DNA from 2 places in the Agrococcus carbonis genome. Region 1 is predicted to be linked to the other one. Evidence: predicted binding sites of a transcription regulator. Region 1 holds the regulator's gene; the other holds the start of a gene.
What was found. Region 1 encodes HrcA, which represses chaperone genes, less so after heat shock. Its sites were predicted from a motif close to TTNGCACTCGNNNNNNNCGAGTGCNAA; they were not measured.
Positions count from the first base shown of each region.

Region 2: groES (co-chaperone GroES) is a predicted target of HrcA. The motif match lies at 5,064-5,090, and genes of this name have one in related genera.

Region 1 covers NZ_LT629734.1:390,341-398,032, reverse strand. The annotation lists gene lepA (translation elongation factor 4) at 1-1,099, shown strand, start outside; gene BLT67_RS01930 (DUF1990 family protein) at 1,108-1,743, shown strand; gene hemW (radical SAM family heme chaperone HemW) at 1,746-2,951, shown strand; gene BLT67_RS01920 (DUF4870 domain-containing protein) at 2,959-3,894, opposite strand; gene hrcA (heat-inducible transcriptional repressor HrcA) at 4,053-5,066, shown strand; gene dnaJ (molecular chaperone DnaJ) at 5,067-6,161, shown strand; gene BLT67_RS01905 (16S rRNA (uracil(1498)-N(3))-methyltransferase) at 6,161-6,886, shown strand; gene BLT67_RS01900 (histidine triad nucleotide-binding protein) at 6,911-7,255, shown strand; gene BLT67_RS01895 (PhoH family protein) at 7,215-7,692, shown strand, end outside.
Region 2 covers NZ_LT629734.1:1,984,872-1,992,563, forward strand. The annotation lists gene tsaB (tRNA (adenosine(37)-N6)-threonylcarbamoyltransferase complex dimerization subunit type 1 TsaB) at 1-434, shown strand, start outside; gene rimI (ribosomal protein S18-alanine N-acetyltransferase) at 431-925, shown strand; gene tsaD (tRNA (adenosine(37)-N6)-threonylcarbamoyltransferase complex transferase subunit TsaD) at 922-2,025, shown strand; gene BLT67_RS13440 (DUF4190 domain-containing protein) at 2,096-2,455, shown strand; gene BLT67_RS09630 (hypothetical protein) at 2,526-3,524, shown strand; gene BLT67_RS09635 (hypothetical protein) at 3,529-3,837, shown strand; gene BLT67_RS09640 (class I SAM-dependent methyltransferase) at 3,841-5,019, opposite strand; gene groES (co-chaperone GroES) at 5,164-5,460, shown strand; gene rarD (EamA family transporter RarD) at 5,536-6,447, shown strand; gene BLT67_RS09655 (ABC transporter substrate-binding protein) at 6,588-7,692, shown strand, end outside.

The DNA.
Region 1 (7,692 bases):
CGGCGTCTCGAGCCCCGAGCCGCGCCCGTCCCAGGGCCTCGGCGCCGGCGAGGTCGGCTACCTCATCACGGGCGTCAAGGACGTGCGCCAGTCGAAGGTCGGCGACACCGTCACCTCGTTCCGCACGCCTGCCGAGCAGCCCCTCAAGGGCTACGCCGACCCGAAGCCGATGGTGTTCTCGGGGCTGTACCCGATCGACGGCAGCGACTACCCGGTGCTGCGCGAGGCGCTCGACAAGCTCAAGCTCTCGGATGCGGCGCTCGTCTACGAGCCCGAGACCTCGGTCGCGCTCGGCTTCGGCTTCCGCTGCGGGTTCCTCGGCCTCCTGCACCTCGAGATCATCACCGAGCGCCTCCGCCGCGAGTTCAACCTCGACCTCATCGCGACGGCGCCGAGCGTCGTCTACGAGGTGGAGACCGAGGACCGCAAGGTCCACACCGTCACGAACCCGAGCGAGTTCCCCGAGGGCAAGATCCACTCGGTCGTCGAGCCGATGGTGCGCGCGACGATCCTCGCGCCCAAGGACTACGTCGGCGCGATCATGGAGCTGTGCCAGTCGCGCCGCGGCACGCTCGGTGGCATGGAGTACCTCTCGGAGGACCGCGTCGAGCTGCGCTACCGGCTGCCGCTCGGCGAGATCGTCTTCGACTTCTTCGACCAGCTGAAGTCGAAGACGCAGGGCTACGCATCCCTCGACTACGAGCTCGACGGCGAGGAGGAGGGCGACCTCGTCAAGGTCGACATCCTGCTGCAGGGCGAGCAGGTGGATGCGTTCAGCGCGATCGTGCACCGCGACAAGGCCTACGCCTACGGCGTGCTCATGGCCGGGAAGCTGCGCGAGCTCATCCCGCGGCAGCAGTTCGAGGTGCCGATCCAGGCCGCCGTCGGCGCCCGCATCATCGCCCGCGAGACCATCCGCGCGATCCGCAAGGACGTGCTCGCCAAGTGCTACGGCGGCGACATCACCCGCAAGCGCAAGCTGCTCGAGAAGCAGAAGGAGGGCAAGAAGCGCATGAAGATGGTCGGCCGCGTGGAAGTGCCCCAGGAGGCGTTCATCGCCGCGCTCTCGAGCGGCGAGACGAAGAAGGAAGCGAAGTAGGCAGCACGATGAAGCCCATCCGCGAGCGCGCCACGAACTACGGCTCCGTCGGGGCCACCGCCCACTTCGACTTCCACCGGTACCCGCCGAAGGGCTTCGAGGTCGTGCAGCTGCGCAGCCGCATCGGCCACGGCCGGCCCCGCTACGACGCCGCTGTCGCGGCGCTGCGCACCTGGAAGGTGCAGCGGCTCGCCGGCATCGAGGTCGACGTCGTCGGCACCGAGGAGGGCACCGTCTACCGCCCGGTCGGCTTCGACGGCGACGAGGCGACCCGCGCGGCGAGCATCGAGCCGCAGCAGGACTTCGGCCCCGACGGCGAGCCCTTCCTGCAGCCGGGCGACTCGGTCGACCAGCGCGTGCGCCTGCTCGGCATCCAGTTCCACGGCCCGATGCGCGTCATCGCGGTCGAGGAGGAGGCCAACAGCCACGGGGTCATCCTCGGCACGCTCGAAGGCCACCCCGAGGCGGGCGAGGAGCGCTTCACCGTCGAGATCGCCGACGACGAGACCGTCTTCCTGCACTTCCGCGCCATCGTGCGGAACGCCGCGTGGTACGCGAAGCTCGGCAAGCCGTTCGCGAAGGCGCTCCGGGCCAGGTACCACGACCGCTATATGAACGTGCTGCGGTCGATCGACGTGCGCTGACGATGGGACGCCTGCCCGACGGCGAGGCGGCTCCCGCCGACGGCCGGCTGCCCGAGGGCACCGCGGCCGACGCACCGTTCGGCACCTACATCCACGTGCCGTTCTGCTCGGTGCGCTGCGGCTACTGCGACTTCAACACGTACACGGCCGACGAGCTCCGCGGCGCGACCCGGGCGGGCTACCCCGGCGACGTCGCCCGCGAGATCGCGCTCGCCCGCGACGTGCTCGGCGAGCTGGGGCCCCTGCGGCCCATGCGGACCGTCTTCTTCGGCGGCGGCACCCCGACGCTGCTGCCCGCGGACGACCTCGTCGCGATGCTCGAGGGCGTGACGGATGCGTTCGGCCTCGCCGAGGGTGCGGAGGTCACGGTCGAGGCCAACCCCGACTCGATCGACGCCGCCGGGCTCGCGCGGCTCCGCGACGGCGGCGTCACGCGCGTCTCGGTCGGCATGCAGTCGGCGGTGCCGCACGTGCTCGCGGCGCTCGACCGCACCCATGACCCCGAGCGCGTGCCGCTGGTGGTCGAGTGGGCCCGCGACGCGGGGCTCGAGGTGAGCGTCGACCTCATCTACGGCGCGCCGGGGGAGTCGCTCGGCGACTGGCAGCGCTCGCTCGACGCCGCCGCCGCGATGGCGCCCGACCACGTCTCCGCCTACGCGCTCATCGTCGAGGAGGGCACGGCGCTCGCCCGCCGCATCCGTCGCGGTGAGCTCGCCGCACCCGACGACGACCTGCAGGCGGCGATGTACGAGGCGGCGGATGCGACGCTCGGCGCCGCGGGCTACTCCTGGTACGAGGTGTCCAACTGGGCGCGCGACGGGCGCGTCGCCCGGCACAACCTCGCCTACTGGCGCGGCCACGACTGGTGGGGCTTCGGGCCCGGCGCGCACAGCCACGTCGGCGGCGTGCGCTGGTGGAACGTCAAGCATCCGGCCGCCTACCGCGACCGGCTCGCGGCCGGCGCCTCGCCGGCGCTCGCGCGCGAGGTGCTCGACGACGAGACGCGCCGCGTCGAGCGCGTGCTGCTCGAGTCGCGCATCGCCGAGGGGCTGCCGGTCGGGCTGCTCGAGCCCGAGGGGCGCCGCGCGGTCGCGGGCCTCGTCGCCGACGAGCTCGTGGACGGCAGAGCCGCCCTCGCCGGCCGGGTGGTCCCGACGCTGCGAGGGCGGCTCCTGGCCGACGCGGTCGTGCGCCGGCTGCTGCCGTGAGGCGCGGCTACTTCACGAGCCGCCAGTTGAACGGGTAGCGGTACGAGCCGCCGCCGTTGACGCGCATCGCGCCGATGATCGAGAAGATCACCTGCAGCAGGCCCGGCACCCAGTAGAGCGCCATCAGGATGAAGCCGATGCCGACGATGCTGAGGATGGTGCCGACAACGATGAGGCCGATCGCCAGGATCGTCATGAAGATGCCGAAGTTCAGCGCCTCCTTCGACTCCTGCCGCGCGAAGGCGCTGCGGTCCTTGTAGATGAGGAAGACGATCAGCGGGCCGATCCAGCCGCCCCAGCCGCCCGTGACGATGGTCGACAGGCCGGAGAGGTGGCCCCACATGCCGGCGTTCTTCTCGTCCACGGGCGACATGGGGGCGCCGGCGGCGTACTGCGGCTGACCGGGAGCGCCGTACTGCGGCTGGCCAGGGGCGCCGTACTGGGCGCCGTACTGCGGCTGGCCGCCCGGGGCGCCGTACGGCTGCTGGCCCTGGCCGTAGCCGGCCTGGCCCTGTCCGTAGCCCGCCTGGCCCTGCCCGTACGGGTGCTGGTCCTGCCCAGCGCCGTAGGTCGGCGCGCTCGACTGGCCCTGCGGGGCGCCGTACTGCGGGGCGCTGGGCGTCTGCGGTGCGCCGGGCGCCTGGCCGTAGCCGGATGCGGCCTGGGCGTTCGGGTCCACGGCGTCGCCGCTGCCCGGCGCCGGCTGCTGCTGGCCGTGCTGCCAGCCCTGGCCGGGATCGGCGGGCTCGCTGAAGGCGGGCTGGCCGGGGGCCTCGGGCCCCGCTCCGGCGGCGGGCGACGAGAAGGACTGGGCGGGCTCGCCGACGCCGGGCGCGGCGGGCGCGCTGGGCGCGGCGTGCTGCTCGTCGGTCACGGAGAATCCGTCGACCGGCTGCTCGGCAGGATCGTGCTCGCCCGGGCGAGGAGCGTTGGGATCGGACATGGCGTGCCTTTCTCGGATGTCGACGCGGGCCGCCGAGGCGACTGCCGCTACCGCCATTGTGCGCGCGATCGCCTGGAGATCCTCTTCGAACCGCGGCGGGTCGCGGTAGGATTGGCAGTCAGCAGTTGAGAGTGCCAGCACAGACGGGGAGGGGAGCGATGGTCTCGGATCGTGGCCTCGAGGTCCTGCGCGCGATCGTGCAGGACTACGTGGCGCTGCGCGAGCCGGTCGGCTCGAAGGCGATCGTCGAGCGCCACGCCTTCGGCGTCTCCGCCGCCACCATTCGCAACGACATGGCGCTGCTCGAGGAGGAGGAGCTCATCGTCGCTCCCCACACCTCCTCCGGCCGCGTGCCCACCGACAAGGGCTACCGCGTCTTCGTCGACCGCCTGCAGCGCATGCAGCCGCTCACGCAGGCGCAGCGGCTCGCCATCACGCGCTTCCTCGACGAGTCGGTCGACCGCGACGACGTGCTCGACCGCACCGCCCGGCTGCTCTCGCAGCTCACGAACCAGGTCGCGCTCGTGCAGGTGCCGATCCGGCGGCATGCGCTCGTGCGCCGCGTCGAGCTCGTCGCGGTCTCGGAGCGCCGGGTGCTCGCGGTGCTCATCCTCGACTCCGGCAGGGTCGAGCAGCGGGTGCTCGACGCCGGCCAGCGCATCGACCCCGAGCAGGCGGGCGCGCTCGGGCGCGCGTTCACCGAGATGATCGGCGACCGCTCGCCTGCCGACGCCCAGCAGCGCCTCGCCGAGGCCGCCGCATCCGCCCCCGCCTCGCTCGGCCCCGCGACCGCCGCCGTCGCGCATGCGCTCGGCGAGATGCTGCAGACGGGCGGCGGCGACCGCATCGTGATGGCGGGCGCCTCGAACCTGGTGCGCGAGGAGCGCGACTTCCACGGCACCGTCACCCCCGTGCTCGACGCGATCGAGGAGCAGGTCACGCTGCTGCGCCTCTTCGCCGAGATGGGCGGCGACGGCGGCGTGGCCACCCGCATCGGCCGCGAGCTGCACGGGCCGCTCGGCGAGGCGTCGATCGTCGCATCGACGTACTCGACCGACGGCATCGAGGGCCACGTGGGCGTGCTGGGCCCCACCAGGATGGACTACGCAGGGAACATGGCCGCGGTGCGCGCAGTGGCGCGCTACCTCACGCGGCTGCTGAGCGAGGACTGAGTGACCGACCACTACGAGACCCTCGGCGTCGCCCGCGACGCCGCCCAGGACGAGATCAAGAAGGCGTACCGCAGGCTCGCCCGCGAGCTGCACCCCGACGTGAACCCCAGCGAGGACGCGGCGGAGCGGTTCAAGGACGTCACGCACGCCTACGACGTGCTCGGCGACCCGCAGTCGCGCGCGGAGTACGACCGCGGCCCGATGCCCGGCATGGGCGGCGCCGGCTCGTTCGGCTTCGGCGACATCTTCGAGCAGTTCTTCGGCGGCGGCCGCTCGAGCGGCCCTCGCTCGCGGCGACAGCCGGGGCAGGACAGCCTGCTGCGCGTCGACCTCGACCTCGCCGACGTCGTCTTCGGCGTGCACCGCGAGCTGCGCGTGCAGACCGCCGTGCTGTGCGAGACGTGCGAGGGCGCCGCGACCGCGCCCGGCACCAGCCCCGAGCGCTGCCTGCAGTGCGGCGGCTCCGGGCACGTCCAGCGCCAGGTGCGCTCGCTGCTCGGCAACGTCGTCACGAGCCAGCCCTGCGGCGTCTGCCAGGGGTACGGCACCGTCATCCCGCAGCCGTGCCACACGTGCGCCGGCCACGGCCGCGTGCGCGCCGAGCGCACGATCCCGGTCGACATCCCCGCGGGCGTCGACACGGGGCTGCGCATCCAGCTGCCCGGTCAGGGCGAGGTGGGCGAGGGCGGCGGCCCCGCCGGCACGCTCTACCTCGAGATCAACGTGCGCCACCACGACGTCTTCAGCCGCGACGGCGACGACCTGCTCGGCACCCTCGAGGTGTCGATGCCGGATGCGGCGCTCGGCGCCCGCACCACGGTCGAGGGCATCGACGGGCCCGTCGAGGTCGAGGTGCGCGCCGGCACGCAGTCGGGCGACGTCATCACGATCGGCGACCGCGGCGTCACCCGGCTGCGCGGCGCCGGCCGCGGCGACCTCAAGCTCGGCGTGCAGGTCGTGACGCCGCAGAAGGTCGACCGCCGCACCGAGGAGCTGCTGCGCGAGCTGCGCGACCGCACGAAGGCGCCCGCGCCGCAGCTCGCGCACTACCGGCAGGGCCTGTTCGCCAAGATGCGCGACCGCTTCCGGCTCTGATGGCGCACTGCTACTGGCACGACGCGCTCGCCGGCGCCGCAGCGGGCGACGTCGTGACGCTCACCGGCGAGGAGGCGCACCACGCCGCCGTCGTCTCCCGGATGCGCCGCGGCGAGCGGGTGCTCGTGAGCGACGGTGAGGGCACGCTCGCCGAGGGCGTCATCGACCGCGCCGAGCGCGACGGGGTCGACGTCGTGCTGCAGCGCGTCGAGCGCGTCCCGGCGCCCGTGCCGCGCATCGGCCTCGCGCAGGCGCTCGCGAAGGGCGACCGCGCCGAGCTCGCCGTGCAGGCGGCGACCGAGCTGGGGGTCGACGCGATCGTGCCGTGGCAGGCGCGCCGCAGCGTCGTGCAGTGGAAGGGCGACCGGGGCGAGAAGGCGCTCGAGCGCTGGCGGAAGATCGTGCGCGAGGCGGGCAAGCAGGCGATCCGCCCGCACCTGCCCGGCGTGGGCGCGGTCGTCGACACCGCGGGGCTCGCGCGTCTCGCGGACGAGTGGCAGCTCGTCGTGCTCGAGCCCACCGCATCCGTCGCGCTGCCGCAGGTGCCGCTCGAGCGCGACGTGCTGCTCGTCGTGGGGCCCGAGGGCGGGATCGAGCCGGGCGAGCTCGAGGCGCTCGAGGCGGCGGGCGCGGTGCCGGCCCGGATGGGCGACCACGTGCTGCGCACCTCGACAGCCGGGCTCGCGGGCATCGCGGGCCTCTCGATGCTGCTCGGCCGCTGGTGAGCAGCGCGAAGGTAGGCTGACGGCATGGCTGAGCCCACCGTGTTCGAGAAGATCATCGCGCGCGAGATCCCGGCGGAGATCGTGCTCGAGAACGACCGCCTCATCGCGTTCACCGACATCAAGCCGCAGGCACCCATGCACGTCGTGGTGACGCCGAAGACGGCGCAGTACCGCGACGTGGTCGAGCTCGCCGCCGGCGACCCCGACCTGCTGGCCGAGATGGTGCAGGTGGCGCGGGCGATCGCGCGGGAGCGCGCCGAGGGCGACTTCCGCCTCGTGTTCAACACCGGCGAGCTCGCCGGGCAGACGGTCTTCCACGTGCACGCGCATGTGCTCGCGGGATCGCTGGGAGAGGGTTCGCTTGCCTGAGTCCACCGAGTCCACCCGGTCCACCGCCACCGAGTCGATCGAGATCGACGGCATCGAGATGGTGCGGCTGCTCGGGCCGCAGGACCGACTGCTCACGCGGCTCGAGCACGAGCACCCCGATGTGACCGTCGCGGTGCGCGGCAACCTCGTGAGCCTCAGTGGCCCCGAGGAGGACGTGCGCGTCGCGGGACGGCTCGTGCGCGAGCTCGTCGACCTCGTGCGGCAGGGAACGCACCTGAGCCAGACCGAGGTGGGCGAGGGCTCCCGCATCCTCCGGCAGGACTCGAGCCGCAGCCTCGCCGACGCGATCGGCGAGGTGATCCTCACCTCGAAGGGCAAGTCGATCCGCGCGAAGACCGAGGGCCAGCGCGCCTACGTCGAGGCGATCGAGGACCACACGATCGTGTTCGGCATCGGCCCGGCCGGCACCGGCAAGA
Region 2 (7,692 bases), 1.2 Mb from region 1:
TCGACGGCAGGCGCGGCGCGATCGAGCTCGTCGTCGCCGGCATGGGGCCGGGCGCCTTCACGGGCCTCCGCGTCGGCATCGCCGCGGCGCGCGCGACCGCGCTCGGGCTCGGCGTGCCGTGCCGCGGCGTCGCGAGCCACGCCGGCGTCACCGACGGCAGCGCCCAGGTCACGACCGACGTGCGCCGGCGGGAGCGCGCCTGGAGCGTCGTCGTCGACGGCCTCGTCGCCGACGGCCCGCACCTCGCGCCGGCGGATGCGGTGCCCGCGCCGACAGGGGAGCACGCGGCCCTGCGCCGCATCGACGCCGAGGGGATCGATGCGGCGCTCCTCGCGCTCGCGGTCGCGCGCGGCGCCGCGGAGGTGCGCGAGGCGCTCTACCTGCGGGAGGCCGACGCGACGCCGTCGGCCGGGCCGAAGCGGGTGAGCCAGTGAGGGGCGACGCAGTGACGGGCGACGCGGTCGCGCCCACCGGCGGCGCCCGCATCCGCACCGCCACCGCATCCGACCTCGACGCGATCATGGCGATCGAGCACGCGTCGTTCGGCGCGAGCGCGTGGGAGCGCGCCACGATGCAGGCCGAGGTCGCCAGCGAGTGGGGCCGCTACGTCCTCGCCGAGGACGAGGCCGGCCGCGCGGTCGGCTACGCGGGCCTGCGCGCCGTCGGCGTCGAGGGCGACGTGCAGACGATCGCGGTCGATGCGGGCGCCCGCGGCCGCGGCATCGGCCGCGCCTTGCTCGCCGAGCTGCTCGCCGAGGCCGCGCGGCGCGGCGTGCGCGAGCTCTTCCTCGAGGTGCGCGCCGACAACCCCGTCGCGCGAGCGCTCTACGCGTCGGTCGGGTTCCGCGAGATCGGCGTGCGGCCGCGCTACTACCAGCCGGAGGACGTGGACGCCGTGGTGATGAAGCGCGAGGAGGAGCGATGAGCGCGCCCGTGGTGCTCGGGATCGAGACGAGCTGCGACGAGACGGGCGTCGGCATCGTGCGCGGCACCGAGCTGCTCGCGAACCGCATCGCTTCGTCGATGGAGCTGCACGCCCGCTTCGGCGGCGTCGTGCCCGAGATCGCCGCGCGCGCCCACCTCGAGGCGATGGAGCCGACGATTCGCGCGGCGCTCGACGACGCATCGCTCACGCTCGACGACGTCGACGCGATCGCCGTGACCGCCGGCCCCGGCCTCGCGGGTGCGCTCATGGTCGGCATCGGCGCCGCGAAGGGCCTCGCGACCGCGCGCGAGCTGCCGCTCTACGGGGTCAACCACCTCGTCGGCCATGTCGCCGCCGACGTGCTCTCGGGCGAGCCGCTCGAGCTGCCGACGGTCGCGCTCCTCGTCTCGGGCGGCCACACGTCGCTGCTGCTCGTGCGCGACCTCGCGGGCGACGTCGAGCTGCTCGGCGAGACGATCGACGACGCCGCGGGCGAGGCGTTCGACAAGACGGCGCGGCTGCTGGGGCTCAGCTACCCCGGCGGCCCCTCGATCGACGCGGCCGCCGTCGGCGGCGACCCGGCGGCCATCGCCTTCCCCCGCGGGCTGACGGCGCCGAAGGACCGCGAGCGGCACCGCTGGAACTTCTCGTTCTCGGGACTCAAGACCGCCGTGGCGCGGCACGTCGAGCGCGCCGAGGCGGCGGGCGAGACGCTCCCGATCGCGGACGTCGCGGCGAGCTTCCGCGAGGCCGTCGTCGACGTGCTCGTCGCGAAGGCGCTCGATGCGTGCGCGGAGCACGGCATCCCGCGGCTCCTCCTCGGCGGGGGCGTCGTCGCCAACCGCCGGCTGCGCGAGGTCGCCTTGGAGCGCTGCGCCGCAGCCGGCGTGACCCTGCGCATCCCGCCGCTCGACCTCTGCACCGACAACGGCGCGATGATCGCGGCGGTGGGCGCGATGCTCGTCGCGCGCGGCGATGCGCCGAGCGAGCCGGGCTTCGCCGCGGAGTCGACCCTCGACGCGAGCACGGTGCAGGTCGGCGGCGTGGAGGTCGGCGTGCAGGCCGGTGCCCGGCAGGCCGGCGCCGAGGCCGAGCGGTGAGGCGGATGCCCAGGTCGGGCTGGCAGGATCGGAGGGCGTCCGTGGGCGCGATGGCGACGGGAGGCAGGCGATGAGCGCGACAGGCTGGACCCAGCAGGGCTGGGGCGCGCCCGCCGCACCGCCCGCTCCGCCCGCGCCGGCGGCGTGGAGTGCGCCGACGCATCCGGGCCCCCGCACGAGCACGATGGCCGTCATGGCGATCCTCGCCGCAGCGGCCGGCACGACGGTGCTCGTCGGGCTCGGCTCGGTCGCGGCGATCGTGCTCGGCGCGATCGCGCTCTCGCAGATCCGCCGCACCGGCGAGGACGGCAGGCTGCTGGCGATCTGGGCCATCGTGCTCGGCGCCGTGACGCTCGTGGCGCTGACGATCGCCACGATCGTCGGCATCGGCATGGTGGTCTCGCTCGTGGAGCAGATGCCGAGCTTCTGAGCGCAGGTCGACCCGCGGCGGGAGCGATACGGTATGCACGCGCGATCGCGCCACTGCTGAGGAGGTTCCCGTGAGCGACCAGCTCCCCCCGGCCGACGACCGCTTCCGTCGACCCGACCAGGACGCCGAGCAGGCGGGCGCGCCCGCCGCCGACTTCGGCCAGCAGTCGGCGCCCGCCCCCGGCCAGCAGCCGGAGGCACCCGCGTACGGCCAGCAAGCCGAGGCGCCCGCGTACGGCCAGCCGGCGGCGCCCGCCTATGGCGAGCAGGCCGAGCCCGCCGCCTACGGCCAGCAGCCTGCCGAGGCACCGGGCTACGGTGCGAGCGCGCCGACCTACGGCCAGCAGCCCTACGGTCAGCAGCCGCAGGGCCAGGAGCAGTACGGCCAGGAGCAGTACGGCCAGAGCGCCCCCGGCTATGGGCAGAGCGCCCCCGCGTACGGGCAGAGCGCTCCCGCGCACGGGCAGCAGCCGTATGGGCAGCAGCCGTACGGGCAGCAGCCGTACGGCCAGGATCAGTTCGGCCAGGAGCAGTACGGCCAGCCGCAGTACGGCCAGAGCGCGCCCGCGCACGACCAGGGCTACGCGCAGCAGCAGCCGTCGTACGGCGACGCCGGCTACGGCCAGCAGACCGGCTACGGGCAGCCCGGCTCGGATCAGGCGGCCTACGGCCAGCAGGCCGGGTACGACCAGCAGACCGGGTACGGCCAGCAGAGCACCTACGGGCAGACCGGCTACGGCGACCCGGCCGCAGCTGCGGCGTACGGCCAGCCGGGCTTCGGGCAGCAGTCGTACGGCCAGCCCGCGGCCAAGCGGCTGCAGCCCATCACCGTCTGGTCGATCGTGCTCGTCGGCGTCGGCGTGCTGTTCACGTTCCTGTTCGGTCTCGGCTTCCTGCCGGCCGCGATCGGCTCGATCCTCGGGTTCGTCGCGATGCGCAAGAACCCCGAGGCGAAGCCGTGGCCGCTCGTGATGGGCATCGTGGGCGCGATCGCCGCGATCGCGTCGCTCGCGCTGTTCATCTTCAACGTCTCGAGCCTGATCGCCTGGATGCAGTACTACGGGGTCTGATCGCATGACCGGCACGGGCAGGCCGCCCGCGGCGGATGCGCCCGGCACGAGGCGCTGGAGCACGCTCACCGCTTCGGCGGTGCTGCTCTCCGCCCTCGGCGCGGTCTTCGCGTTCGCGAGCGGCATCGGCCTGCCGCTCGCGCTCGCAGGCGCCATCTGCGGCGGTCTCGCGCTCCGGCGCGATCCCGGGGCGCGCCCGTGGCCGCTCGTGGCGATGCTCGTCGGCATCGTCGGTGCGCTCATCGGCGCGGTGCTCGTGGTGATCGCGACGGCCGTGTGGGCGCCGCTCGTGCCGGGGATGCTCTTCGGCTGAGCGCTACGCGCGGTCGGCGAGGATCGCGCGGTGGCGCCCGCCCACGCGCGTCGCGAAGAGCGTCGCGCGCTCGTCGCCCGCGAGCTTCAGGCGCTTGCGCAGCGCATGCGGGTCGATGTCGGCGCCGCGCTTCTTGATCTCGAGCTCGCCGATGCCGAGCTCGCGCAGCCGCTGGCCGATGCGGCGCTCGTCGAGCGGCATGGTCTCCCGCACCCGGAACGCCTGCGCGAGCGGCGTCCGCACCTCCGACGGGCCGGAGAGGTACGCGATGCCCGGGCTCACGGCGGCCGCGCCGAGCCCCTCTGCGAGCGCCCCGATGAGCTCGGCCCGGATGACCGCGCCCGCCGGCTCGTAGAGCCACTCCTGCAGCTCGCCCGGCTCGGGGTGCGACGCGTCGCCCGTGAGCTCCGCGGCAGCGCCGTCGCCGAGCACGAGGGCGCTGCGGGCGACGCCCGGGCGCGCGAGCGCGCCGGTCCACACGACCGCCTCGACGGTCTCGAGCCCGTCGGTCACCCACTGGTGCTCCGCATCCGCCGGCAGCAGGGCGCGGTCGATCCCGGGTGCGAGCTTGACGCCCGCGGGACGCTCGGCGGCGCGCGCGAAGACGGCGTCGAGCGCGGGTGACCAGTCGGCCGGGTCGCTCAAGCGACGCCGGTCGTCGCGGCGGGCGGGGTCGAACCACAGCGCCTCCGCGTCGACGGGGGTCTCGAGGGCGTCGCCGTGCACGACGGATGCGTGCCAGTCGGCGAGGTTGTAGGTCGCGACCGCGGCGGTCACCTCGTCGCGCTCGACCGCCGTGACCTCGAGGCCGAGCGTCGCGAACGCGAGCGAGTCGGCACCGATGCCGCACCCGAGGTCGGCGACCGACACGATGCCGGCCGAGCGCATCCGCCCCGCGTGGTGCGCGGCGACGCGCAGCCGCGTGGCCTGCTCGAGCCCCGCCTCGGTGAAGAGCATCGCGCGTGCGAACTCGCCGAACTTCGCCCGTGCGCGCCGGCGCAGCCGCGCCTGCGTGAGCACCGCGGCGACGAGCCGCCGGTCGTGCCCCTCGCCGCGCAGCCGGGCGACCTCCTGCACGAGATCGTCGCGGCGCTCGCCGCGCGCTTCGAGCGTCGCCTCGGTGCGCTCGAGCAGGGCGAGCCCCTCGCGCGACAGCAGCAGTCGCAGCTCCTCGGCCTCCATGCCTTCAGTCAAGCACTGCCACGGCGCCGCCCGTGCCCGCGCGATTGGCACTCATGTTGACCGAGTGCCAATCGACGGCTTAGGCTTGGAGCGTTGTCCGGCGAGTCCGGACAGACCCCAGAGTCTGACAAGAAAGAGGCAACCGTGTCGGTTTCCATCAAGCCGCTCGAGGACCGCATCGTCATCCAGCAGGTCGAGGCAGAGACGACCACTGCGAGCGGTCTCGTCATCCCTGACACCGCCAAGGAGAAGCCCCAGGAGGGCGAGGTCGTCGCCGTGGGCCCCGGCCGCATCGACGACAACGGCAACCGCGTCCCGATGGACGTCTCCGTGGGCGACCGCGTGCTGTACTCGAAGTACGGCGGCACCGAGGTCAAGTACGGCGCCGACGAGTACCTGGTGCTCTCGGCGCGCGACGTGCTCGCGATCGTCGAGCGCTGACGCTCAGCGCATCCGCTGCGGCGGCTCCCCTGCGGGGGAGCCGCCTTCGCGTCTTCTCGGGGAGGTGAGGGGCTGATGGCCGACCAGGCCAGAGCGGGGCTGTGGTACGCGCTCTTCGCGTACGTCTTCTGGGCGTTCGTGCCGGTGTACCTGCAGCTGACGAAGGGCGTCGACGGCTTCGAGCTCATCGGCTGGCGCGTGCTCTCCTCGATCGTCGTCGCACTCGCGCTCGTGGCGATGACGCGCGGCTGGCTGCGCCTCCGCACGGTGCTGCGCAGCCGCCGCGACACGTGGACGCTCGTGCTCGCCGGCCACGCGGTGCTCATCAACTGGACGACGTTCGTCATCGGCGTGCTCACCGACCGCGTGCTCGAGACGAGCCTCGGCTACTTCCTCAACCCGCTCGTGAGCGTCGTGTTCGCGGTGCTCTTCCTGGGGGAGCGGCTGCGGCCCCTCCAGTGGGTCGCCGTCGTGCTCGGCGCCGTCGGGGTCGGCGTCATGGTCGTCGCCTACGGCGAGGTGCCGTGGATCGGCCTCATCATCGCGCTCTCGTTCGGCACCTACGGGCTCATCAAGAAGCGCGTCGGGGGGTCGGTGGATGCGCTCTCGGGCTTCACGATCGAGACCGTCGCGGCGCTCCCCGCGTCGATGGCGATGCTCGCCTTCGCCCTCGTCACCGGCGGCCTGACCGTGGCCGCGAACGGCGCCGCGAGCGTGCTGGGCGCCGCGGGATTCGGCGTCGTGACCGCCGTGCCGCTCCTCGCGTTCGCGGCCGCGACCCGACGCATCCCGCTGTCGTGGATCGCCTTCGCGCAGTACCTCACGCCGACGCTCACCTTCCTGTTCGGCGCCTTCGTGATGCACGAGCCGATGCCGTCGGGGCGCTGGGTCGGGTTCATCCTCGTGTGGCTCTCGCTCGTGCTGTTCTCGGCGGATCTCCTCGGCCGCCGCGTGCGACGCGTGCAGCCCGCCCCGCCGCTCGGCTAGCGTCGGCGGCCTTCGAAGTGGGGTACACAGTCGCCAAGACCGTTACAAGGTCGTGACGCGCGACGGCGGAAGAACGGCCGGATCTCGCCTACTGTTGCACCAACGCCCACACGGGCGACTCCATGTCATTGAGGAGCACGATGAAGTCCTTCCTTCGCACCCAGGGGCGCAGCCCCCGCCGGTACGCAGCGCTCGGCGCCGCGACCGCGGGCGTGCTGCTGCTCGCAGCCTGTGCCGGTGGCGGCAGCCCAGCGCCGTCCGGCTCGGAGGGCGCCGACCCCGGCGCCGCTCCGTCCGACGACACCCTGCTCGTCGGCACGATCCTGCCCCAGACCGGCAACCTCGAGTTCCTCGGGCCGCCCGAGTTCGCGGGCGTCGACCTGGCCAAGGCCGACCTCGAGGACGCCGGCTACGAGTGGACGGTCGACGTGCAGCACCGCGACTCCGGTGACACGACGACCGACATCGCGACCCAGTCGGCGGGCGAGCTCGTCTCCGCTGGAGCCGACGTCGTCATCGGCGCCGCGTCGTCGGGTGTGTCGTTCACCTTCATCGACCAGCTCATCGACGCGCAGGTCGTGCAGATCTCGCCGGCCAACACGTCGCCCGACTTCTCGGACTACGAGGACGACGGCTTCTACTGGCGCACCGCCCCCAGCGACGTGCTCCAGGGCCGCGTGCTCGGCAACCTGATGGTCTCGGACGGCGCCGCCTCGGTCGGCTTCATCACGATCAACGACCCGTACGGCACGGGCCTGCAGGAGAACGCGGCGATGGCGGTCGAGGCCGCCGGCGGCACGGTCACCGGCAACGTGCTCTACAACCCGGGCGACACGAACTTCAGCACCCAGGTGCAGGAGATCCTGCAGGGCAGCCCCGACGCGATCGGCATCATCGCCTTCGCCGAGACCGCCCAGATCGTGCCCGAGCTCGTGACGAACGGCTTCCCGGCCACCGGCATGTACTTCGTCGACGGCAACCTCTCGAACTCGTACGAGTTCCCCGAGGGCACCCTCGAGGGCGCGAAGGGCACGCTGCCCGGCAACCCCGCCGACGACACGTTCCAGGATCGCCTGCTCGAGATCGACCCCGACCTCGGCGACTTCTCGTACGGCCCCGAGTCGTACGACGCGGTCATCCTCGCGGCGCTCGCCGCGGCCCAGGGCGGCAGCCCCGACGCCGTGACGATCCGCGACAACCTGCAGTCGGTCTCCGAGGGCGGCACGAAGTGCACCGAGGTCGCCG